3 regions of the Granulicatella sp. zg-ZJ genome follow, and region 2 is predicted to be linked to each of the others. Evidence: predicted binding sites of a transcription regulator. Region 2 holds the regulator's gene; each other region holds the start of a gene.
What was found. Region 2 encodes Rex, which represses fermentation and respiration genes when NADH is low (regulators of the CRP and FNR family bind a similar motif). Its sites were predicted from a motif close to TTGTGAANTANTTCACAA; they were not measured.
Positions count from the first base shown of each region.

Region 1: adhP (alcohol dehydrogenase AdhP) is a predicted target of Rex. The motif match lies at 6,235-6,252, and genes of this name have one in related genera.
Region 3: GMA11_RS02815 (nitronate monooxygenase) is a predicted target of Rex. The motif match lies at 1,972-1,989, and genes of this name have one in related genera.

Region 1 covers NZ_WNJY01000002.1:117,635-126,056, reverse strand. Annotated here, with positions in the region: gene GMA11_RS01325 (beta-galactosidase family protein) at 1-125, shown strand, start outside; gene GMA11_RS01320 (PTS system mannose/fructose/N-acetylgalactosamine-transporter subunit IIB) at 228-707, shown strand; gene GMA11_RS01315 (PTS mannose/fructose/sorbose/N-acetylgalactosamine transporter subunit IIC) at 739-1,617, shown strand; gene GMA11_RS01310 (PTS system mannose/fructose/sorbose family transporter subunit IID) at 1,604-2,452, shown strand; gene GMA11_RS01305 (PTS sugar transporter subunit IIA) at 2,466-2,870, shown strand; gene GMA11_RS01300 (LytTR family DNA-binding domain-containing protein) at 3,701-4,153, shown strand; gene GMA11_RS01295 (LiaF domain-containing protein) at 4,158-4,877, shown strand; gene adhP (alcohol dehydrogenase AdhP) at 5,036-6,085, opposite strand; gene GMA11_RS01285 (fructose-1,6-bisphosphatase) at 6,310-8,202, opposite strand.
Region 2 covers NZ_WNJY01000030.1:10,192-18,613, reverse strand. Annotated here, with positions in the region: gene GMA11_RS07960 (peptidylprolyl isomerase) at 1-75, shown strand, start outside; gene GMA11_RS07955 (CvfD/Ygs/GSP13 family RNA-binding post-transcriptional regulator) at 86-466, shown strand; gene GMA11_RS07950 (glucose-6-phosphate isomerase) at 480-1,823, shown strand; gene GMA11_RS07945 (redox-sensing transcriptional repressor Rex) at 2,090-2,725, shown strand; gene metG (methionine--tRNA ligase) at 2,747-4,762, shown strand; gene GMA11_RS07935 (ABC-F family ATP-binding cassette domain-containing protein) at 4,824-6,707, shown strand; gene brnQ (branched-chain amino acid transport system II carrier protein) at 6,776-8,110, shown strand; gene GMA11_RS07925 (uracil-xanthine permease family protein) at 8,349-8,422, shown strand, end outside.
Region 3 covers NZ_WNJY01000005.1:76,679-85,100, forward strand. Annotated here, with positions in the region: gene GMA11_RS02805 (MazG-like family protein) at 618-932, shown strand; gene GMA11_RS09285 (DUF5960 family protein) at 1,321-1,467, opposite strand; gene GMA11_RS02810 (TetR/AcrR family transcriptional regulator C-terminal domain-containing protein) at 1,593-1,940, shown strand; gene GMA11_RS02815 (nitronate monooxygenase) at 2,078-2,980, shown strand; gene GMA11_RS02820 (McrB family protein) at 3,403-6,387, shown strand; gene GMA11_RS02825 (McrC family protein) at 6,403-7,713, shown strand; gene GMA11_RS09185 (hypothetical protein) at 7,710-8,422, shown strand, end outside.

The sequences.
Region 1 (8,422 bases), on a different contig from region 2:
TCATGAGTTTATATGCACCAAGTGGTGTATGGAAACAAGGGAAAAATGATATTGTGGTGTTTGAAACAGAAGGTGTTTATCAATCGAATATTTGTTTATCACATCAACCAATTATAAAAAATTGATGAAAATTTTGATTTTTTTATTGAAAACGATTGCTGTTTTTGAAAAAAGTGGTAAAATAAGAGTGTGAAAACAATATGTTCATATATTAAGGAGGAGAAAATATGGCTATCGTTGCATGTCGTATTGACGGCCGTCTAATCCACGGTCAAGTAGCAAATTTATGGTCAACAAAACTTAATATTTCACGTATTATGGTTATTGATGATGAAGTTGCTGAAAACGCTATTGAAAAAAGCGGTCTAAAATTAGCAACACCACCTGGTGTTAAATTGAGTGTGCTGCCTATTGAAAAGGCTGCCAATAATATTCTAGAGGGAAAATATGACTCTCAACGTTTATTGATTGTAGCACGCAAACCAGACAGATTCCTACGTTTAGTAGAAGCAGGTGTGACAATTCCAGAATTAAATGTTGGTAATATGTCACAAACACCTGAAACTAAACCAGTAACACGAACAATTCATGTTGTAGATGCTGACATCGAAGCATTTGGAAAATTGAATGAGAAAGGAGTTAAATTAGTCGCACAAATGGTTCCAAGTGATCCGGTGGAAGATTTTATGAAATTATTAAATAAATAAGTAAGTATATTTTTATTAGGAGGAATTATTTATGATTCATTGGTGGCAAATATTATTACTAACTTTATATGCTGCATATCAAATTTTAGATGAATTAACAATCGTATCATCAGCTGGGTCACCAGTTTTTGCAGGTTGTGTAGCAGGGTTAGTCATGGGAGATTTACAAACAGGTCTATTTATTGGTGGTAGCTTACAATTAGTTGTTCTAGGTGTTGGAACATTCGGTGGGGCTTCACGTATTGATGCTAACTCAGGAGCAGTTTTAGCAACAGCATTCTCAGTAGCATTCAAAATTGACCCACAACAAGCAATCGCAACTATTGCGGTACCAGTAGCAACATTACTTATCCAATTTGACGTGTTAGGTCGTTTCTTAACAACATTCTTCCAACACAAAATTGATAGAGATATTGAAAACTTCAACTACAAAGCAATTGAACGTGACTACCTATTAGGTGCTTTCCCTTGGGCATTATCACGTGCATTACCAGTATTCTTTGCATTAGCTTTAGGCCAAGGTGCTGTTCAAGGTATCATTGACTTTATTAACACAAATATTCCTTGGTTAGCAACTGGTTTAACAGTAGCCGGTGGTGCTTTACCTGGTGTCGGTTTTGCTATCTTATTACGTTACTTACCAGTGAAAAAACACTTCCCTTATTTAATTTTAGGGTTTGTGTTAACAGCAATGTTAAGCGTACTATTTGCTTCAGTACAAACATTAGGTGGAGCTGTAGCAGGATTGTCTAAAGAATTTACTGGTGTATTCCAAGGTTTACCAGTTTTAGGTGTTGCTTTAATCGGTTTTGCTTTAGCATCTATTCATTTCAAAAATAGTTTTAATGTTCCATCAGGAGCAGTAGCAAGTTCAGCAGCGGAAGGAGAAGTTGACGATGACGAAATCTAATTACAAATTAACAAAAGAAGATTTTAATCAAATTAACCGTCGTAGTTTATTTACATATCAATGGGGTTGGAACTATGAACGTATGCAAGCGTCAAGCTATCTATACATGATTTTACCTCAATTACGTAAAATGTACGGTGACGGAACACCAGAATTGAAAACAATGATGAAAACTCATTCTCAATTCTTCAATACATCTCCATTCTTCCATACAATTATTGCAGGTATTGACTTAGCTTTAGAAGAAGAACAAGGTGTAGACTCAGCAGAAGCTGTTTCAGGTATTAAAACTGGTTTAATGGGACCATTCGCTTCTATTGGGGATGCAATTTTCGGTTCAACAATTCCAGCTATCTTTGGTGCGATTGCTGCCAATATGGCTGTACAAGAAGTTGGCGGTAAAAACAACGGAACACCATTTGGTATCCTAATCTGGATTTTAGCAAATATTGCAATTATGTTCTTCCGTTGGAAACAATTAGAGTTTGCCCACAAAGAAGGGGTTTCTCTAGTAACAACAATGCAAGCTCGTTTAGCAGCTTTAACAGATGCAGCAACATTATTAGGGGTATTCATGGTTGGTGCCTTAGTTGCAACAATGGTAAACATTAAATTCGTTGCTGTACCAGAAGTATTTGGTGTTAAAATCAATATTCAAAATACTCTAGATTCTATTTTCCCTAAATTAGTACCACTTGCTGTAACAGGTTTTGTATACTGGTTATTAGGTAAAAAAGGTATGACATCAACTAAAGCAATCTTTATTGTTATCGCGTTGATTGTTGCTTTAGCTGGTTTAGGTCATCTAGTAAATATGCCAATTATTGCAAAATAGAAAAGAGAAAATTATGTCAAAACATTTAATCTTAATTAGTCATGGTGTCTTTTGTGAAGCACTAAAAGCAAGTACAGAAATGATTATGGGACCGCAAGATTATATTCATGCTATTCCATTATTACCGTCAGAAGGTCCTGAAGATTTTCAACAAAAATTTGAAGCATTAACAGACGGATTAGAAGAATACACTGTATTTGCTGATTTAATGGGTGGAACGCCTTGTAATGTGGCGTCACGCTTATTGATGTCAGGTGCAAAATCATTTGATTTATATGCAGGTATGAGCATGCCAATGGTTATTGGTTTTATCAATAGTGTTCTCGTTGGACAAGAAACAGATCTTATCGCAAACACAAAAGAAAACATTTGTTATGTCAATGCTTTATTACAAACAGATGACGATGATGATGAGTAATATGTTAAAAACGCTAGTGTGTCAAACACTAGCGTTTTTTGTTCTATAATAAATCGTGTTGGTGGATTATTCCCACCAACACGATTTATTATAGAGCCGCTTTTTTGAGTGTATGTGAAATGGTGTCGGTGACTAAAAATGAAGCAACTTTATCAATAGATAAAGAGGTTTGTGTTTTTAAATAACCGATTCACAATGAGTATTTTAGCTCTTAAATTATAAAAGTTGGGCTCTATAATATTTAGTTGTATATCAAATCGTATCAATAACCGATTATCATAATAACTATTGTCATCAATAAATAATACTAAATTTCAATATACAATAAAAAAGTAGGGGGTTTTATTCAAAAAAGAAATTCTAATTAGGCTATTTTACTAAAAACAATGTTTAGACGATGTGTTTTAAGCGTGTATCATCATTCTAAAAAGATGAGGTTTAGTAAAGAACAAAATAGCTAGGCACCAATCTGTTTGTATAGATTGATGCCTAGCTGTTTGTCTTTTAATATCAGATAGAAAAATACCTTAGCTAAAAAATAAATTTTTATAATTATATTCTAAAGTAATGATGTCCTATCAGTAAGAGTATGAAAGACGATTATTTTTGATATATGACATATATTAACTTTTGTTCTAAAATGTTTTTGACCGAGTATTTTATACCACTTATATGCTGATTTATACCACTTGTCGTGAAAATATATCTTTTTTAACAAGGAAAAGATATACTTTTTATAAAGAAATGAGGGATTATTATGGTCATACGCATTGAAATTATATATGATATAAATACACAGGAAGAAAACGATGCGAAAGGAGAGAGTATGGTTGAGGGTAATTATAGAGTTGGATGAATTACTTCAAGATATTGAAGTCATTATCAAGGCACCGGCATTTGATGAACGGCTTGCTAATTTACAAAGAGCTATTGAGATGAGTGCAAAGCGTTCTTTAAATTTTGTGTTTTATAAAGAAAATAGCGAATATTATATACCAATTTCAGATATACTATTTTTTGAAACGCAAGGAAATGTTGTGTGTGCACATACAGAGAGGGATACGTATACAATCAAATTAAAATTATACGAGATAGAATCAAATATGCCGATTGAGTTTGTGCGTATTTCCAAGTCGACTATTGTCAACACCAAAAAGATTTATGCATTGGATAAGTCTTTTTCTGGAACGAGTACGATTTCTTTTTATAAGACACATAAACAAGTGCATGTGTCTAGACATTACTATAAAACATTAAAAGATAGATTAAATGAAACGAGGTAAAACAATGAAAAAACAATTATGGGGTTTGGGTTTTCTATTCTTATCGGTATTAGTAATATTGCATTATTTTAAAGTGGTACCAAATATACCGTTGATGCTTATTATTGTAACGGTGTTTTTATTAAATTGGCTGATTAAAAGTATTATGGGACGTAATTTATTTGGTGTGTTCACTTCTTGTGTTGCAGGATTTTTGTTCTACAATCATGAATTTAAATTTGTAGATATACCATATTGGACAGTTATACTATCAGCTGTTTTAGCTTACGTTGGTATCACGATGATTTTTGAGCAGTATAAACCAAAAAAAGTGTATTATCATGCGAAATTTCAAAATGAATCTATTATTGACGGTGATGATTTTGAAGAAGTAAGAGATGGTATGTATGATGAAAAAGCACATTCAGTTAGTCGTACATCTTTTTCAAGTAGTACAAAATACGTGCATACGAATAACGTAGACGGTATGTCCTTTAGTTGTTCATTTGGAGAAAGTAAAGTGTTTTTTGATGATGCAAAAATACGAGATAGCCAAGCACAAATACATGTGACTGTGTCCTTTGGAGAAATGACTTTATTTATTCCAAAAAATTGGCAAGTCATCAATAATGTGACAGTTTTTCTAGGAGAAGTTACCCAAGCACAAAATATTCTTGCCTATGAAAAAACACTTATGATAGATGGTAATGTTCAATTCGGAGAGTTAAATATTGTTTATATTTAGAAATATTTTGAGTGATGACAAGATGTCGTCACTCTTTTTAGTTGATATGAATATTTTGTATATTAGAGATATATGAAGAAATAAGATTTGCCAATATTATAGAAAACAACAACCCCGTAGCCACAATTGGCTACGGGGTTGTTGTTAAACATACTAAATTATCCGTTACAGCAAGCACATCCGCTGCATTCTTTTTTCATGTCGATAACCATACGTCCTTGAATTGTTCCGTTTTCCATTTCTTCAAAGACATCGTTTACTTCGTCTAAAGCACGTGTTTGAACGACTGGTACGACTTTACCTTCTGCACCGAATTGGAATGCTTCTTCCAAGTCTTTACGTGTACCAACTAGAGAACCGATAACTTCGATACCGTCTAAAACAGCTTTAACGATTGGTAAGTCCATTGTTTCTGAAGGTAAACCAACAGCAACAACTTTACCTGCTGCACGTACACAGTTAATAGCGTCGTTGAATGCTACTTTAGAAACGGCTGTTACAACAGCTGAGTGAGCACCGCCAACTTTTTCTTGAATATATGCAGCTGTGTCGCTAATTTCTTTTGCATTCAAAGCAATATCAGCACCTACTTCTAAAGCTAAATCCAATTTGTCTTGATTAACATCAATCGCAATAACATGAGCGTTGAAAACATGTTTAGCGTATTGGATAGCTAAGTTTCCTAAACCTCCACAACCGTAAATCGCAATCCATTGACCAGGTTTTGCATCAGCAACTTTAATTGCTTTGTAAGTTGTAACACCTGCACATGTGATAGAACTTGCTTGTGCTGGGTCTAATCCTTCAGGAACTTTAACAGCATAATCAGCTGTTACTAAACATTGTTCAGCCATACCACCGTCAACACTGTATCCTGCATTTTTTACTTTACGACATAATGTTTCACGTCCTGTTGTACAGTATTCACAACTACCACAACCTTCAAAGAACCATGCAATACTAACACGATCTCCAACTTTCAAGCTAGTAACACCTGGACCAATTTCAGAAACGATACCAATTCCTTCATGACCTAAAACACGACCAGGTACTTGACCAAAATCGCCATGTGCTACGTGTAAATCTGTATGACACACACCACAGTATTCCACATCAACCAATGCTTCTCCGTAACCTACTTTTGGTGTTTCTTTTTCAACGATCTCCACACGACCATTACTTTCTTTTGTGACAACTGCTGCTCTCATATAAACACTCCTTCTTATTAGTGATTTTATTCACATTTGAGAAATTACTCAAATGTTTATTACAAACCTATTATATACCAATGTTTTAAAGAAATAAAGTAGTTTGTTTATTTTATTTACATTTAAAATTTTTAATAAAAAGTCCTAATTTGTGATAAAAATCACATATCGTAATTATTTTGATATAAGCAAACCCCGATACAAAAATATCGGGGGCTTACTTATTATTCTTTATTTAATAATGCATATAGTGTGTTAATTTGATCTTGCAGTCGTTTGCCAACAGTTGTATCTCGGACACGTTTTCTTTCGAGTACACGGTCGACAATACGTTTTGTAGATAAGACATCCGTTTCTTCTCTTAAAGCCACTTCTTTTGTGTCAAAATGTTTATGTGTGATGAGCTGCATGCCATAAGAATTATATAAAAGAGTATAACCGTGGATACCCGTTGTTTTATGATAAGGTAGAGAAAAGCCACCGTCAATCACAATCATTTTACCATTTGCTTTAATTGGACATTCGCCTTTGATTTCTTTAACTGGTGTATGACCGTTAATGATGTGCCCATCTTTTGTAGGTACACCGAACTCTTTTAAAATCATTTTGACTGTTTCTAAGTTTTCACGTGCAGAGTAGTATTTATTTTTATTTTCTGCATGTGTTTCTTTGTCTTGGATAAAATATCTTTCAAATGTTTTCATGACATCTTTACCAAATAAAGAAGAATATTTTCCGGTCCATAAATACCACATCATATCCGTTGAGAAATCATCTTGTATGTGTGGATGAGCAGCACTATACCGTACATAGCTTTCAAATTTATCAAAAAGAGCTTTACCATGGTATTTTTGATTTTCCAATGTCAACGAAGCAAATTGTTCATTTTCTGTTAGGGGCACACAACCGTGGTAGAGTAGATTTCCGTTGTAAAGAGTGTATAGACTTCCAACCTCTAGTAAAAAATCCATATGGCGTTTTAGTTTTTCGCTGTTTTGGAATGAACGATTTAATTTCGCTAAAATATGACGTTCTTCATCGGTTAAGGCTTCGGGGTCATTGTCATTCAACATAGATGTATCAAAATATTGTAATGGATATTCTTTTCCGTCCAATGTAATGGTATTGTGTTTTGTGTCGATTTGTGTTAGAAGACGGCGATTTGCCATATCAAATTCAGGACGACGTTTAATGATTTGACTTTCTAGTTTAAATTGTAAAAACGTAATGGCTTGATGTAATTTAGAAATTTGTTTTGCTTCTTCTTCCCCAAGTGTTTGGTTGGGTAGTAATTTAGGTCTAAAGTTAGGGAAGTCTTTATAATATTTTTCTGCGTATGTAAATAAAGGGCGTAGATTTATACCGTAACTATCTTCAATAATGCTTAAATTATTGTATCTAGCACAAATACGAATAACATTTGCCATACACACAAGCGAGCCAGACACGGCACCAAGCCATAAAATATCATGATTTCCCCATTGAATATCGACAGAATGATAGTGCATGAGTGTTTCCATAATTTCATCGGGAGCAGGGCCGCGATCGTAAATATCACCAACGACGTGCAAATGGTCGACAATCAGTTGTTGCATTACATAGGACAGAGCAATAATTAAGTCATCTGCTTGTTCTAACGCAATCAAATTGTCAACAATGGCACTATAATATTTCTGTTTATCTCCTCCTACATTACTTTTATAAAGTAGTTCTTCGATAATATAAACAAATCGACTAGGTAATGCTTTTCTTACTTTTGAACGTGTATACTTACTCGCAACAAATTCTAAAAATTCGATCAAACGATAAATTGTAACCGCATACCAGTTTTTCAAAAGAGAATCTTCCATACTGTCTTGAATGAGGCTTAATTTTTCTTCTGGATAAACAATCAATGTTGTCAGCTGTGAAATATCCGAAGTGGTCAGTCGCCCACCAAATAAATCATTTAATTTCGCACGTACATTTCCCGATGCGTTTCTCAAAATATATTGAAAAGCAAAATATTCTCCATGGACGTCGCTTACAAAATGTTCCGTCCCTTTTGGTAAATTTAAAATAGCTTCTAAATTAATAATTTCGGTAATAATGTCCTCATTTGAAAGCGTCGTTGTCATTGTTTTGTCCTCTTCGCATATGATAGATTTTGTATACACTAATGGTAACAATGTAAAGGAAATGTGTCAATCAAAAAGTAAAACGCTGTCATTTTTTAGAACTTAAATTTTTTTATAAATTTATTAAAAAATATTCACGACAAATAAAATGAAAAAGTAATAGAGGATAAGCGGGATGAGAAACTTGTTGTTATAATAAGGTTTTATAAAAAATAAAAGT
Region 2 (8,422 bases):
ATTGAACAAGCAAAAACAGGTGCTCAAGATAGACCTTTAGAAGATATTGCCATTTTATCTATTGAAGAATTATAAGGTGTTGCCTATGTATAAAATTGGTGACATTATAGAAGGGACAGTAACAGGGGTTCAGCCTTATGGAATTTTTGTTAGTCTTGGTCAGGACGAACAAGGTTTAATTCATATTTCAGAATGTACACATGGATATATACAAAATGTACAAGGTTTTTTGACTTTGGGGCAAACGGTACGTGCCATGGTCATTGATGTTGATGAATATACGAAGAAAATCAGTTTGTCGTTACGTGCGTTAGAAAAAATTCCGGTTCCTAAGCAAGTGGTACGAAAGAAAAGACGGCGTGATGTTTATACTAATCAATTAGGATTTGAAACACTGCGTCAAAAATTACCTGAATGGATTGATGAAGCTCAGGAGTTAATCAATCAACAGACACATCAAGAATAATGGAGGTAGAAACATGGGAAAACATATAACATTTGATTATAAAAAAGCACTCTCTTTCTTTGGAGGGCATGAATTACGTTATTTACAATCAGCTGTATCAACAGCGAATAGAGATTTACGTGAAAAAACAGGTGCAGGTTTTGATTTTACAGGTTGGGTGGATTTACCAGAAACATACGATAAAGAAGAATTTGCACGTATTAAAGAAGCTGCTAAAAAAATTCAATCGGATTCAGATGTTTTAGTTGTGATTGGTATTGGAGGTTCATATCTAGGTGCTAAAGCAGCCATTGATTTCTTAAATCACAGTTTTTATAATTTAGACCCGAACCGTAAAACACCACAAGTATTCTTTGCAGGAAATAGTATTAGTTCAACCTATTTATATGACTTAATTGATATTATTGGTGATAGAGATTTTTCTGTGAATGTGATTTCTAAATCTGGTACAACAACCGAACCAGCGATTGCTTTCCGTGTATTTAAAGAGTTATTGATAAAAAAATATGGACAAGAAGAAGCAAAAAAACGCATTTATGCTACAACGGATGCCGCACGTGGTGCATTGAAACATGAAGCTGATGCAGAAGGTTATAAAACATTTGTTATTCCGGATAGTGTAGGTGGACGTTTCACAGTTCTAACGCCTGTGGGATTATTACCAATAGCTGTGACAGGTGCTGATATTGACGGACTGATGTCTGGTGCTAAGCAAGCAATGTTAGATTATCAAGAGGATGCTTTAGAAACAAATGAAGCGTATCAATATGCAGCAATTCGTAATATTTTATACCGTAAAGGTAAAGTGACAGAGTTATTAATTAACTATGAACCAAGTTTACAATATTTCTCTGAATGGTGGAAACAATTATTTGGTGAGTCAGAAGGGAAAGACCAAAAAGGTATTTACCCATCTAGTGCAAACTTCTCAACAGATTTACATTCATTGGGACAATACATTCAAGAGGGACAACGTAACTTGTTTGAAACAGTTATTAAAGTAGATAAACCAAGACGATCTGTTACAATCCCAGTAACCGAAGAAGATTTAGATGGATTAGGTTATTTGCAAGGAAAAGAAGTAGACTTTGTGAATACAAAAGCTTATGAGGGTACATTATTGGCTCATACTGACGGAGGTGTTCCAAACCTATTGGTTACAATTCCAGATACAAGTGCTTATACATTAGGATATTTGATGTATTTCTTTGAAATTGCGGTGGCTATTTCAGGTTATTTAAATGGTGTTAATCCATTTGACCAACCAGGAGTTGAAGCGTATAAGAAAAATATGTTTGCATTATTAGGGAAACCTGGTTTTGAAGATTTAAAAGCAGAATTAGAACAAAAATTATAAAATAGAACAAAGGTAGTGGAAAATTCGTTTTTACTACCTTTTTTCATTTGATATGATGTCTGGTACCATGCACATTAGTATTCTTTTTATAAAGGACAAACGTTTTGTACATTATTTGTTCGCATTCATGTTGATATTCGTATATATGGAATAGATATGAGTGAATTTATTTGTTATAATTAGACAAATTGATTTCTTTTTGTAGTTTTTTTCACTAAAGTATAGTAATATCAATATAGAATATTTAAGAAAACGAGGGCATTGAGATGAGTGAAAATATAAGTAAAATTCCAAATGCTACGGTTAAACGTTTACCTTTGTATCATCGTTACTTACAGTTATTATTAGACTCTGGTAAAACAAGAATCTCATCTGCTGAATTAAGTGAGATTATTAAAGTAGATAGTGCGACTATACGCCGTGATTTTTCACATTTTGGAGAACTTGGAAAACGAGGGTATGGGTATGATGTTGAGGCTTTATTAGCCTTTTTCAATAAAACATTAAATCAAGATCGACTGGCACATGTGGCGCTTGTTGGTGTTGGGAATTTAGGACATGCGTTGTTAAATTATAATTTCCAACAAAGTAATAGTGTGCGTATTAGTGCAGCGTTCGATGTGTCAAAAGACATTGTTGGTACAATTCAAAGTGGTGTACCTATATATGATATGAATGATATGGAAAAGCAGTTAAAAATACAAAAAATTGATATTATCATTTTAACGGTACCACAAACTGTTGCTCAAGAAACAGCAGAAATAGCCGTAAAAGCAGGTGTAAAAGGGATTTTAAACTTTACACCACTACGTTTATCTGTGCCAGAAGGTGTACGTGTACAAAATGTTGACTTAACAAATGAATTACAAACATTGATTTATTTCTTGGATAATGTTGAATAATATAAAATAAGGAGGAATCGTATGGCAAAAGACAAGAAAACTTTTTATTTAACAACGCCTATTTATTATCCGAGTGGGAATCTGCATATAGGGCATGCTTATACAACGGTTGCAAGTGATGCAATGATACGTTATAAAAAATTACAAGGATTTGATACTTATTTTTTAACAGGAACAGATGAGCACGGACAAAAAATCCAGCAAAAAGCGCAAGAGTCTGGAGTTACTGAAATAGAATTTGTAGATAATATTATTCATGGTATTAAATCGTTGTGGGAATTATTGGATATTTCTTATAACGATTTTATTCGTACGACACAGACAAGACATAAAGAATCTGTTCAAAAAATCTTCCAAAAATTAGTTGATAATGGAGATATTTATTTAGGTGAGTACGAAGGGTGGTATTCTGTATCTGATGAGGAATATTTTACAGAATCACAATTACAAGAAGTGTTTCGTGATGAAAACGGAAAAATGATTGGTGGTATTGCGCCGAGCGGTCATGAAGTACAACTTGTGAAAGAAGAATCCTATTTCTTTAGAATGAGTAAATATGCAGATAGATTATTGGCATATTATGAAGAACACCCAGATTTCATTCAACCAGAATCACGTCGTAATGAGATGGTTAACAATTTTATTAAACCGGGTTTAGAAGATTTAGCGGTATCGCGTACATCGTTTGATTGGGGTATTAAAGTACCAAATGATCCAAAACATGTTATTTACGTATGGATTGATGCATTATCAAACTATATTACGGCTTTAGGATATGGTTCAGATGATGAAACACTCTTTAACAAATATTGGCCAGCAGATGTGCATTTTATTGGAAAAGAAATTGTTCGTTTCCATACGATTTATTGGCCGATTATGTTAATGGCACTTGATTTACCATTACCTAAGAAAATTTTTGCACACGGTTGGTTATTGATGAAAGACGGGAAAATGTCTAAATCAAAAGGAAATGTTGTTGATCCAAATACATTAATTGAACGTTATGGATTAGACGCGTTGCGCTATTATTTATTACGTGAAGTACCATTTGGTTCAGACGGTATTTTTACACCAGAATCTTTTGTAGAACGTATTAACTATGACTTAGCAAATGATTTGGGGAATTTATTAAATCGTACGATTGCGATGATCAATAAATATTGTGGCGGTGTGATTCCAAGTTTTACACAACCTGTTTCTAATTATGATTCAGAACTGATACAAGCGTCAAAAGATATGATTGATGAAGTCGAACAAGCAATGGATAATATGCAATTTTCAGTGGCATTAACAGCTATTTGGAAATTTGTTTCTCGTACAAATAAATATATTGACGAAACAACACCATGGGCAGCAGTAAAAGACGACACAAGACAAGAGGAATTGGCACGTACAATGAACTATTTAGCAGAAAGTTTACGTATTATTGCTGTTTCTTTACAACCATTTTTAGTAGATACACCAAAACGTATTTTTGAGCAACTATGTATTGAAAATGAAACATTAAAAGATTATCCGTCTATGCACACATTTGGTGTTATTCCAGTCAACACAAAAGTTGTGGAAAAAGGAGAACCGATTTTCCCACGTTTAGATATGGATATAGAAGTTGCGTATATTAAAGAACGTATGGCAGCAGGAGCACCAGTAAAAGAAGAGGTAGAGGTTTTTGAACCTGAAAAAACAGAATTAAGTTGTCAAAAAGATGCGATTGTTTATGAAGATTTTGATAAAATTGAATTAAAAGTCGCGCAAGTTGTTGATTGTTTACGTGTTGAGGGCGCTGATAAACTATTAAAATTCAGACTAGATGCAGGTGATAAAGGAGGACATCGTCAAATACTATCTGGTATTGCGCAATGGTATCCAAATCCTGAAGAGTTTATAGGGAAAAAAGTTGTGATTGTTGCAAATTTAAAACCACGTAAACTAAGAGGGCATATTAGTCAAGGTATGATTTTATCTGCTGAGAAAGACGGTCAACTACAAGTTGTTTTTGCTCCAGAAGAATCACAAATTGGTTCAACAGTAGCATAATGAGTAAATGCAGCGTTAAACCGAACTCGGTTTAACGCTGTTCTTTTGATTAGGAGTTATCATGAAAGATTTTAAAGTAATTGATTTACATAAAACATATGGCATTAAAACTTTATTAAATGGTGTTTCATTTCATATTCGTGAAGGTGAACATATAGGACTAATTGGACAAAACGGAACTGGAAAAAGTTCTTTGATGTCTATTTTAAGTAGAGAAGATGTAGCAGATAGTGGAGAGATTGAATGTGCCAATGACTTTAGAATTGGTTATTTAAAGCAAAACCCATTTTTATCTGAGCAGGATACGGTTTTTGAAGCGGTTTATAATGGAGATGCACCTTTATTACAAGTGGTTAAACAATATGAGCAGGCTGTTTTGACACTAGAGCAAGATCCTGAAAATCCAGTTTATCAAAAACAATACACACACGCAGAGCAGCATATGACGCAAACGAATGCTTGGCAGTACGAGGTTCAAATTAAAACGATTTTAACAAAATTAGGTATTCTAGACTTAACGCAAAAAATTAGTACACTTTCGGGTGGTCAAAGAAAACGTGTGGGATTAGCTCAAGTGTTAATTGAAGAGCCTGATTTGTTACTTTTAGATGAGCCGACAAACCATTTAGATTATGAAAGTATTGAATGGCTTGAACAATATTTAGCGCAGTATAAAGGAGCATTGATTTTAGTCACGCATGATCGGTATTTTTTAGAACGTGCTGTAACCAAAATGTTTGAATTGATAAATGGAAAAATTGAGGTTTATGAGGGAAATTACGAAACGTATTTAGAGCAAAAATCTCAAAGACAAGCTATTCAAGAGCGTATGCACGCTAAAATGGAAAAATTGTATACTAGTGAATTAGCGTGGATGCGTCAAGGAGCACAAGCAAGAACGACAAAACAACAGGCACGTATTCATCGTTTTAAAGAGATTGAAGAACAAGTCAAAAATAAAGTCGAAACACAAACGATGTCATTGAATGTAGAAGGCTCACGATTAGGAAAACGTGTCTTTGAGTGTGAACAGGTTACTTTAACCGTAGGAGAACATACGGTTGTGGAAGATTTTACATATATTGTTCAAACGCATGATAGATTAGGAATTGTTGGAGAAAACGGTGTTGGTAAAACGAGCTTGCTACACGCATTTGCACAAAATCTACCCTTTACAAGTGGTTTATTTAAAGTTGGAGAAACTGTTAAAATTGCCTATTACAAACAATTATCAGACGACTTGCCAGAAGATAAACGAGTGGTTACTTATATGCAAGAAGTAGCAGAGGAAGTTGAAGTAGGACAAGGGCAAAAAATGAGTGTGACAGAATTACTGGAAACATTTTTATTTCCTCGTCATATGCATGGTGCTCTTATCGGAACATTATCGGGAGGAGAAAAAAGACGTTTATATTTATTGCAGTTGCTTATTCAAAAGCCTAATGTATTACTATTGGACGAACCAACAAATGATTTAGATATTGCGACGTTACAAGTATTGGAAGATTACTTAGACACTTTTTCCGGTGTTGTGATTGTTGTGTCACATGATAGATATTTTTTAGACAGAACAACAGATAAACTTATTGTATTAAATGGGAATGGACAATACGATACATTTATTGGAAGTATGACGGATTATTTAGAGAAAAAGAAAATAGAGAATGTCCATGAAAAAAGAGAAAAGGCAAGATCGCTCGTTGAACAAGAACAAAAAACAGTGAAAAAGCGTATGACGTATCAAGAGAAAAAAGATTGGGAAACGATTGAGGATGATATTACTCATTTAGAACAAGAAATTGCAAAAATTCAGGAAGAAATGGTACAACAAGCAAGTGCATTTGATATATTGCAGTCATTACAGCTTGAGCTAGAAGAGAAAGAAGCCTTACTCTTAGATAAAATGGAGCGCTGGGAATATTTAAGTACATTTTATGATGCCTAAAAATCTATATTGAAAACGGTTATCATATCTTTTATAATGAACAAAATGATAAAATAAATGGAGGAACTATGTTAAAGAAAAGTTTTTTAACAGCTTTGTTGTTATTTGGTATTTTCTTTGGTGCAGGAAATTTAATTTTTCCACCAGCATTAGGATTATATTCTGGACAATATTTTTGGCCTGCAATGACAGGGTTTGTATTATCAGGAGTGGGTGTCGCTGTTTTAACTCTAATTATTGGAACACTTGGAAAAGATGGCTATAAAAAAGAAATAGAGGGGAAAATATCAAAATGGTTTTCTGCCTTATTTTTATCTGCTTTATATTTAACGATTGGTCCATTTTTTGCTATTCCACGTACAGCGACAACATCATTTGAAATTGGTGTAAAAGTATTCATGCCTGAAAATAGTTTACAAATAGGTTTGTTTATTTTTACTGTATTGTATTTTGGATGTGCGTATTTATTATCGGTTAATCCAAATAGTATTTTAAAAAGTGTTGGTAAAATTTTAACACCGATGTTTGCTCTTATGATTGTGGTTGTGATGGTATTAGGTATTATGAAATATCATCAAAATCCAGTATCAATAGCTAGTCCAGAGTATGTTCAAGCGCCTTTTTTAACAGGATTTATTGAAGGATATAATACCTTAGATGCATTAGCAGCCATTGCTTTTTGTGTAGTTGCGTTACAAACATTGAAACAGTTTGGGTTTCAATCAAAAAAAGAGTATTTACAAACTATTTGGGGTGTAGGTATTTTAGTAGCAATTGGATTTAGTGTTTTTTATGTAGGATTAGGGCTATTAGGAAATAAATTTCCTGTTCCACAAGAGGTTTTGTCGAATAGTGACATCAACAAGGGTGCTTATTTATTGACAGAAATTACGAAAGATTTATTTGGTTCGGTAGGCCAATATTTCTTAGGAGGTATGGTTATTTTAACGTGTTTTACAACAACAGTAGGTTTAATTGTATCTGCCAGTGAATTTTTCAGTGAGTTATATTCAAAAATTAGTTATAAAATGTATGCAAGAGTATTTACATTAGTAGGCTTAGCCATTGCTAATTTAGGATTAAGTAATGTGATTAAATATTCAGTTCCAGTTTTATTGATATTATATCCGATTGCGATTAGTATTGTATTGCTTGTGATTGTGAATAAGTTTATCGCAATGTCTAAATTTGGTATGCAATTAACCGTGGGAGTGGTTGTATTCATTTCTATTTTCTCTGTGATTAAAGTGAGTGGTATTTCAGAGGTATTGGCACAGTTGCCACTGACGAAACAATCATTGGGTTGGCTATTACCGGATATAGTATGTATGCTGATTGCATGTGTCTTGCCTAATAGACAGCTCGGAGAACCTTTTGATTTTTCAGTTATGGTACATAAATAAACAAGCAACGTGAAGTGACGAGGTTACTTCACGTTGCTTATTTTTAGGGTATAATTATTATTCAATTAGACTAAGGGTGTACATCTTGCATAAATATTAAAAAAATGATATAGTTTTGTTGTATAGGTCTTTAACGTTATTCCGTGAGATAACAAAGAAAGAATTGAATAATCAAATTTTTCAGGCCGAATACCATTATTTCGGGCTTTTTTTATGCCCAAAAATATAGGAGGAAAATATGGAAAAGAAATTATTATTAGACGTGCATCAAAAGCCGGAATGGAAAATGGGATTATTATTGAGTGTGCAACA
Region 3 (8,422 bases), on a different contig from region 2:
TGGAGTGGTATATTCTTTTGAACCTACAAGTTAGTGTTCGAACATACCTGTACGATCAGTTCATGTGGAGTGCGTAGCTCTGCTCGTAAAATCTTAGAATCCTTTGAACGAAAGGGATAGTAAAACGCCTTGACATCAAGGTGTTTTGTCGTATGGTGGGTAAGTATCAGAGTGAGAGTTGAAGTTGAAGTGGTGGGATTGAAAGCTTGATGGTAGAATTATTTATTCCCATAAACCCTAGTGGGTACGGGTTTGTTTCCATAGACAAGGGGCTTATGGGAATAAATGTACCCCCCTGTTTTTATAAATGAAACTCTAGAAAGGTTTGGTCTAGAGAAGTGTGAGAACTGTTTTTGATACAATTTTTAAATATGTTAATATATTCAATATATCTAGGGAAGAAAAGCAAAGAGTAGCACTTGCTCGAGGGGTGCTATTGTCTTCTAAATTTTTGTTAGTGGATGAGGTTAATTCAATGATTGACGAACAAACAACTAGGGATATAAGGGGATATCTATCACAACGAAACGTAGGTTTTATAGAGGTAGCACATAAAGTTTCCAAAGAGGACAAAATATTGTATGATAAATTTATAAAAGTTGAAAGGATTGTATAATATGATTACGTCATTAAAAGATTGCCAAAAGAAGATTTTAGAAAATAAAAAAATGAAAGGCTTTAATACTACAGATATTAAATTTGAGTTACTATGTTTATATGGAGAGGTTAATGAATTATTTCAGGCATATTTGAAGGATGATGTTTCAAATATTGCAGAGGAATTAGCAGATGTAGCTATTTTTTTACTTGGTATTTCTGAAATTCTCAATGTAGATCTTGAAACTGCAATCATTGAAAAAATTGTAGTCAATGAAAAAAGAATCTATAATGAAAATGGTTCAAAATTATCCACTCCGGCCAAGAAAGTGTAAAGTAGGTTATTTTCAACTATAGTGGATAGTTAGAAAATACTTTACGTATGAAGTAACCGCATGTAACTATTTTTAGCTACATGCGGTTTTAAAATATTTTCATAAGAATCACAATTAAACAATGATAATATCTCGTCTTCTAAGACATTATAATATAGAAAATGATTAGAAAAGCAGTGTTCAAAATGAAAACACATTATCTGAAAGTTAAATATTTACATTTGTTAGGAGTGGTAGATGAAAAGTAATAAGAAGTTTGGGAGAGAAGCATTTTAGGAACTCGCTGAAAAAGTATGCTTATAGACTAAATAAAATGAAAAATAAGGTATCTTAACAAATCATTAAAAAACTCATATTTTTCAATATTGATACCAAAAGAATCGTTTTTTTAGTTTGTAGAGCAAACAGTCTTTAGGTAGACATATTTTCTGATGAGTTTGTTGTTCTCGATAGGCTCAACGCTGAATAGATAGTAGTGGTTCCGATTGTTCTTGGCATTTTCTTTATTCAGTTTAAGGTATGGTTTTCTAGACATAAGGGATTCCTCTTTTCTTTAGTTCAGTGTAGAACACTTTATAATTTTTGTCTAGTTTAGTGTAACCTATTCAATCTATCTGTGATGAGTTTATTTTTCAGTATATAACTATCTTACATTAAACAGTGAGCCCAAAATATTTTGATATTGATAAGACAGTAACTTATTTTGATGAAATGGCTAAGCAATCTAAATTAATTAAAGTTATTTTTCAGTTAAAATTAGAGGGATATTCTCCTTATCGTATGATGCAAGCACAAATTGAAGAAGAGATTGCGCTCACTTTTTCTCAAAAATATCCTAAAGTTAATAAAGAAAAAATGTCACTTTTTTGCAAACTCTATGCTTCTAGTGTATTATCTACAGTCAGTTGGTGGATTGAAAATTATGAGAGTCATACAGCAGAAGAGGTGGTTGAGATGATAGCTACATCTATGAGTAATGGTTTTGAGCGGATTTTGGTCGACAAATAAAGCGGTTTTGTCTTTAATCACTTTTTTTATTTTGTTACACTAATCACAAATAAAAATAAAGGAGACTTTATATGTCTAATCGTGTTTGTGAAGTACTTAATATTGAAAAGCCTATTATTCAAGGGCCTATGGCTTGAATTTCAACAGCACCATTGGTTGCTGCGGTTTCTAATGCTGGAGGCCTAGGAGTTCTAGGCGTAGGTTTTGCTCCAGATGAGTTTGTTAAAGAACAGGTTGAGGAAACTCGAAAATCGACAGATAAACCGTTTGGTATCAATACAGTTCTTATACCTGAGAACCTTGATCGTTTAACTAAGTTGATTTCTGAAATAAAAACACCAGTTATATATGCAGATACACTGATTAATGTAGATGAACAAATTTGTCTTCATTATTTTAAACTTTGGCATGATGCGGGATGTAAAATAATTTTGAAGGCTTCAACTATTGCTGATGCAATTGCTGCTGAAAAAGGTGGAGCTGATTTGATCATAGTTAAAGGATGGGAAGGTGGAGGTCATACTATAGTTGAAGCCACCACTGTTCTTGTTCCACAAGCTACGGATGTATTGAGTGTGCCAGTTGTTGCATCAGGTGGTATTGCGGATGGACGTGGTTTCGCGGCTGCGATTGCTCTTGGAGCAGAAGGTATTGAAATGGGAACAATCTTTATGGCTGCGGAAGAAGCTTCAGTTCATCCAAATGTTAAAAAAGCTTTAATTAATGCAGGTGATATGTCAACGGTTATTACAGGTTATTCCACAGATGAGCCTTGTTGCCAAATTAAAAATAAACTTTCAGATGAAATGATTGAAATTGAAGCAAATAATACTAAGGAAGTTGCTGCGGAACTTCTTCGTACAGTAGCTGAAAGTTCTCTTAAAAAGGCTATGATTGATGGAGATATGGTGGAAGGTGCAGTAATGGCAGGACAAATTGTACCACTTATCACTGAAATTAAATCTGTCGAATCTATCCTTAGTGAAGTGATTGAGGGTGCTAAGGTTGAACTTGTAAGAGCTAGTCAATTTAAATTTTAATAAAAAAAATCAAGCCTAGTCAGATTCTGAATAGGCTTTTAGTGTATACTGGTGTTCGATGTATTTGTAACTGTATTTCATTCAATAATATAATTTCAAAGCCAAGCTGCCACTTTCGTTCTCTAGTATGGGAAGTTTGCTAGGCACATGTGGAGGCGGTCGTATTACTGTCAAAAATAAGCACATCTAAGTAAGAAAACCTATTGAAATCAAAGGCTTTTCTGAGTTCTATCGCTAAACGAAAGAAATGAATCTGGAAAAGCCTTAGTTTTTATCGATCTTATCAACTACTTGGGGACATATTCAAAACGAATTGGAAATATTACTCATTTGGTTTATAATATAATTTAGTGTTAGTGTGTATTCAGGTAACTAATAATGATACTGAGAATAAATACAGTGTTAATGATGCGGTCTGGATTGTGGCAGCGTTATTAGCAGCGGAACAGTATACGATGAAATCGAGTGCGACACGTGAAGATATATTCTTTAAGAAGTCGGATATAGTAAAGAAAGCTCAATCATTGATAATAAATAAAGTTGATTCTGTTAGAGTGCTATGGTGGGTTAATTCCGATAATGAAAAGCATATACAGAATTATTTGAGAGCGGATTCAACGGTTGATTCTACTTCAAGACGACTTTCAATGATGGATGAGTTTCCTGATAAAATGTATCCTACGGTATTAAGTATGTCAGATAAGTTTGATATAAACGGTCTCCAAATGACAATGGAAGAATTATTTTTCTTTGTTGAGAAGCAGTACCAAGAGGTGATAAAGAAAATGGTAGCAATTGATATCGATTACAAAGGAGTATTGGATTACTTGGGGAATAACCAGGAAGTTCCATATTCAAATCCAGAGGCAGTCGGCGTTGATCCAGTAGAAAAGGATAGACTACTTAAGGTTAAAGAAAAAGGACAGGCAGCGGTTGCTGAAATGAAAAAGATGGCAGCGAGTTGCGAGCAATTGTTCGGCTTGGATAAATGTTTGCCTATTTCTTGGCTGGATGGCTCAAACACGAAGACTAGAAAATATCTCTGGGCGCAGATAAAATATAAGGATTACGCAGCTAATCCTACTAGTATTTCTTTGTTTGTTGAGAAAGACAATGGTATGACAAGATACCGCATTAGTTTGGAAATAAAGAATGATGGCACTGATAAGAAAACGATGGCATTATACCATTCTCATTTAGATATTCCGAAAGAAGATGGAATGGTTTATGTGTCTGGAAGTGACGAGTGGGGAAATCCAGCAATCATTACAGACTCGGTAGATCAGATCAAAGCAAAGATTGATTTAGGTGAAATTCGAAAGGTTCAACTTTGTGTTTATGTTGAGTCAGCAGAGGGTAAAACAAACGAACAATATGACACTGATGTAATGGCCGCAGTAAAGAAGATCATTCCATATTACGAGCATGTCATTGGAAAATTCTCTACACAATCAACTGGCCGTGCATGGCTGTTAACATGGAATCCTGCAAGCTGGAATTGGACAAACTACAAAACATGGTGTAAAGATACAAAGCTTGGAAACAAATTTGTTGAGTCTTGGACTTGTGCAAGTAAGCAACCTACTGTTGGTGATGAGATTTTCTTGATTAAGACAGGTTCTAAACCTAGAGGAATTCTTGCTCATGGATATGTAGTGAAAGGCGCTTATGAAGCAGATCACTACGATCCTGAAAAAGCTGAAGCAGGAGTTAAATCTAATCACATAGATACAGAATATGACTGGATTCAAGATTATGATACAGAATCAATGTTGATGCAGGATGACCTTAAAACTACACTTCCTGACCAGCAGTGGAGTCCAATGGGATCTGGTATCGAGATTAAATCGAGTGTTTTACCAGAATTGAAAAAGATGTGGTTAGAACTAATTGGCAAGAAAGCTGACGACGTTACATACTGGCCAAGTTTAGAAGAATATGATCCGGGAATCACAAAAGAGAAGTGGACCGAATTGCTTAATAATCCGGATGTTACAAATAAAGATAGCCTAAAAATGTTCAAGATGATACTTGAACTGGGTGGGAAATCTACATGTGCTAATCTTGCTGAAATCTATGGAGGTTCAGCTGGTTCATATAATAACTGGGGACGTATCTTTGGTGAGAGAGTACATAGAAAGACGAATTGTCCACTTTGTGTTGATGGAGGTCGTCAGCGCTATTACACAGTTCCGTTTGTTGGGAGATATGTAGTAGAAAAGGGTAAACGTAGATACTCTTGGAAACTTAGAAACGAATTGGGGGAGGCATTAAAGGGAATGGATTTATCTCATATTGATCTTACAACGGAGGAAGAATCAGTAATTGCATACGATAAAAATATGATCCTGTATGGCCCTCCAGGAACAGGTAAAACATACAGCACTGCAATTTACGCTGTGGCTATTTGTGATCAGCTTGATCTGGATAGTGTAAAAGCTATGGATTATGACGAAGTGATGATTCGTTATCGTGAACTGCTGGATACAGGTAGAGTGGCGTTTACTACTTTCCATCAGTCTTATGGATATGAGGAATTTATCGAAGGCATCAAACCAGTATTGAATTTTGGAGATGACATAGGATATACGATTCAAGATGGAGTTTTTAAAGCATTTTGTAAAGGTGTAACTATGCCAGAGAGTAATGAAATTGATCGTAATGCTAAAGTGTCGAAAGTTGTGCTTGAATCTGGTGATTTAGTTCAAAATAATAAGGTGTCATCAAATAAGAATTATGTGTTTATTATCGACGAGATCAATAGAGGAAATATCTCAAAGATTTTTGGTGAATTGATTACGTTGATCGAAGACACTAAGAGAGAAGGAATGGATGAGCAGGCTGCGGCAGTTCTGTCTTATTCAGGAGATCTGTTTAGTGTTCCGTCTAATGTATATATTCTTGGAACAATGAATACTGCAGATCGTTCGATTGCTTTAATGGATACTGCCCTTCGTAGAAGATTTCAGTTTGTTGAGATGATGCCAGATGCGAATGTACTCAGAGATATTAGTGCTGACAAGGTAGATGATCTTGATGTTGTAGAAATGCTTGAAAAGATTAATGAACGTATTACTTTCCTCTATGATAGAGAACATACAATTGGTCATGCGTTCTTTACAAAACTTGCAAAAGATCCAACAATAGAAACCCTAAGGGCAATCTTCGAAAATTCTGTTATTCCGCTTCTTCAGGAATACTTCTATGAAGATTATCAGAAGATCCAGTTGGTCCTTGGTGATAATGGAAAGACAGATCCTTCAACGAAGTTCATTCTTGACGAAGAGGTTAAAGTCAAAAGTATATTCAAGGGCAATGCAGATGATGTTGTTGATCTTCCTGACAAGAAATACACCATCAACAGTGAGGCATTTGATAACCTTGAAAGTTACAAACAGATTATATAAAGCGTGGTGAGATAAATGGATAAATTGCTAGAGGTGAGAGAGTTTGATACTATTACCGGAAATGTTGATTTCGAAAATGATGAAAAATATAAATATCTTGATACAGCGACTTTCCATAACCTTGTGGAATTTATCCATGAATTCTCAGGAGATGAAAAAAATGCTGATGCATTGGATTTTATGCACATTTCTTATAAACGTAATGTTGGTGATATCGTAACTATCAAGAATTATGTAGGTTTGATCCAGATGAATAGCGGTTATCAGATACAGATACTTCCTAAGATTAGCTTTGATTCTGGAGAAGACACTGGTAATAAGGAAACAAAAAGAATATTCCTGAAGATGCTAAAAAGCATGAAGGATTTTCCTAGTAAGGTATTTAATGATTCTAGTTTAAAAGTGGATCGCATGAATCTCTATGAGATTTTTATAAATATGTATCTGCAAGAAGTACGACAGCTGGTTAAGCGTGGCATTAAATCTGCATATGTTGGACAAGAAGATAATCTCAAATTCTATAAAGGGAAACTTCTTACAAGCCAGCACATAAAAACAAACATGGCGCATAGGGAAAGATTCTATGTTGCCTATGATGAATTCCATCCAAATAGATCAGAGAATAAACTTGTCAAAGCGACATTACTTAAATTACAGAAGTTGACAACGAGTACTGAAAACTCAAAAGAGATTAAACAGTTGTTGACAACATTTGAAATGGTGGAACCTTCAACGAATTATACGAAGGATTTTTCACAGGTGAAAATTGATAGAAATACGAAAGACTATGAAATGCTTATGCAGTGGTCTAAGGTATTTCTTATGAATAAATCATTTACAACATTCTCTGGTAAGAATACATCAAGGGCATTGTTATTTCCAATGGAGAGTGTATACGAAAGTTATGTAGTGCAGCAAATAAAGAAGGTGCTAGGACCGGCAGGCTGGGAAGTGTCAAGTCAGGACAAAGGATATTATTTGTTCATGGATCCAAGACGCCAGTTTGCGCTGAGACCAGATATCGTTTGTAAGCGTGGTGATAGAATCGTCATAATGGATACCAAATGGAAAAGCCTCATCAATAGTGAACACGCCAATTATGGTATTTCTCAAAGTGATATGTATCAAATGTATGCTTACTCTAAGAAATATGAAACATCAGAAATCTGGCTTCTCTACCCATTAAATGATGAGATGCGTGATTATTCTGATATAGAATTTGAATCTGGCGATGGAACAACAGTCAGACTGCATTTTGTTGATCTGACACGTATGCCAGAAACGCTGGAAGAATTAAGAGATAAGCTGGAGGTGATTGAGTCATGACAATCGAGGAAAAAGTAATAGAAGTCATCAATGACTATGTCAGCTCAAATGGAACTACATCAAAGATGACGCCGGATCAATTGTACAGTCTTGTGACAGCTACATATCCTATGAACAGGAACAGCTTTTTGCCGGCAGATTATTGCTATAACAGAACTAATGAAGGTATCGATTTTGAAAAACACTCACATCTTTTTGAAAGAACTGATGACGGAAACTATCTTGTTTTAGGTGAAGACTATCTTTATTCTGGACCTGTATATTACAGATGTAGAGGTGAAAAGGAAGATAGTATACGAGGCGTATGGACTAATGGCTCATTTGAAGAAGGTGCTGCAGTTGTAGATACGATAGCACTTCGCCTTAATGACCTGTTTGATGGGATTAAAAATACACTTAAGTTAATTCCGGTAACTGTATCAGCAGAAAAGAATATCGTTTCAGTAGGCATTCTAGAATTGTTGGTATACGGAATTAGTGTCGAGAAAGAAGTGTATAAGATATTCAATGTTACTTCTGACTGGGCACAAAAGACCTCTTATCACTGCGATGAAGCTAAAGATGGCACGTGGTTCTATTATCTGGAAACAATCGATGAGTGTATTGGTGAAGTGAAACGCCTTGTATCATTTGAAATTCAGAAATCTGGACAGGCTAACCATACAAGTGAAGTGAGTCAGATGGTTTCTCCTACGACCTTTGAAAATAC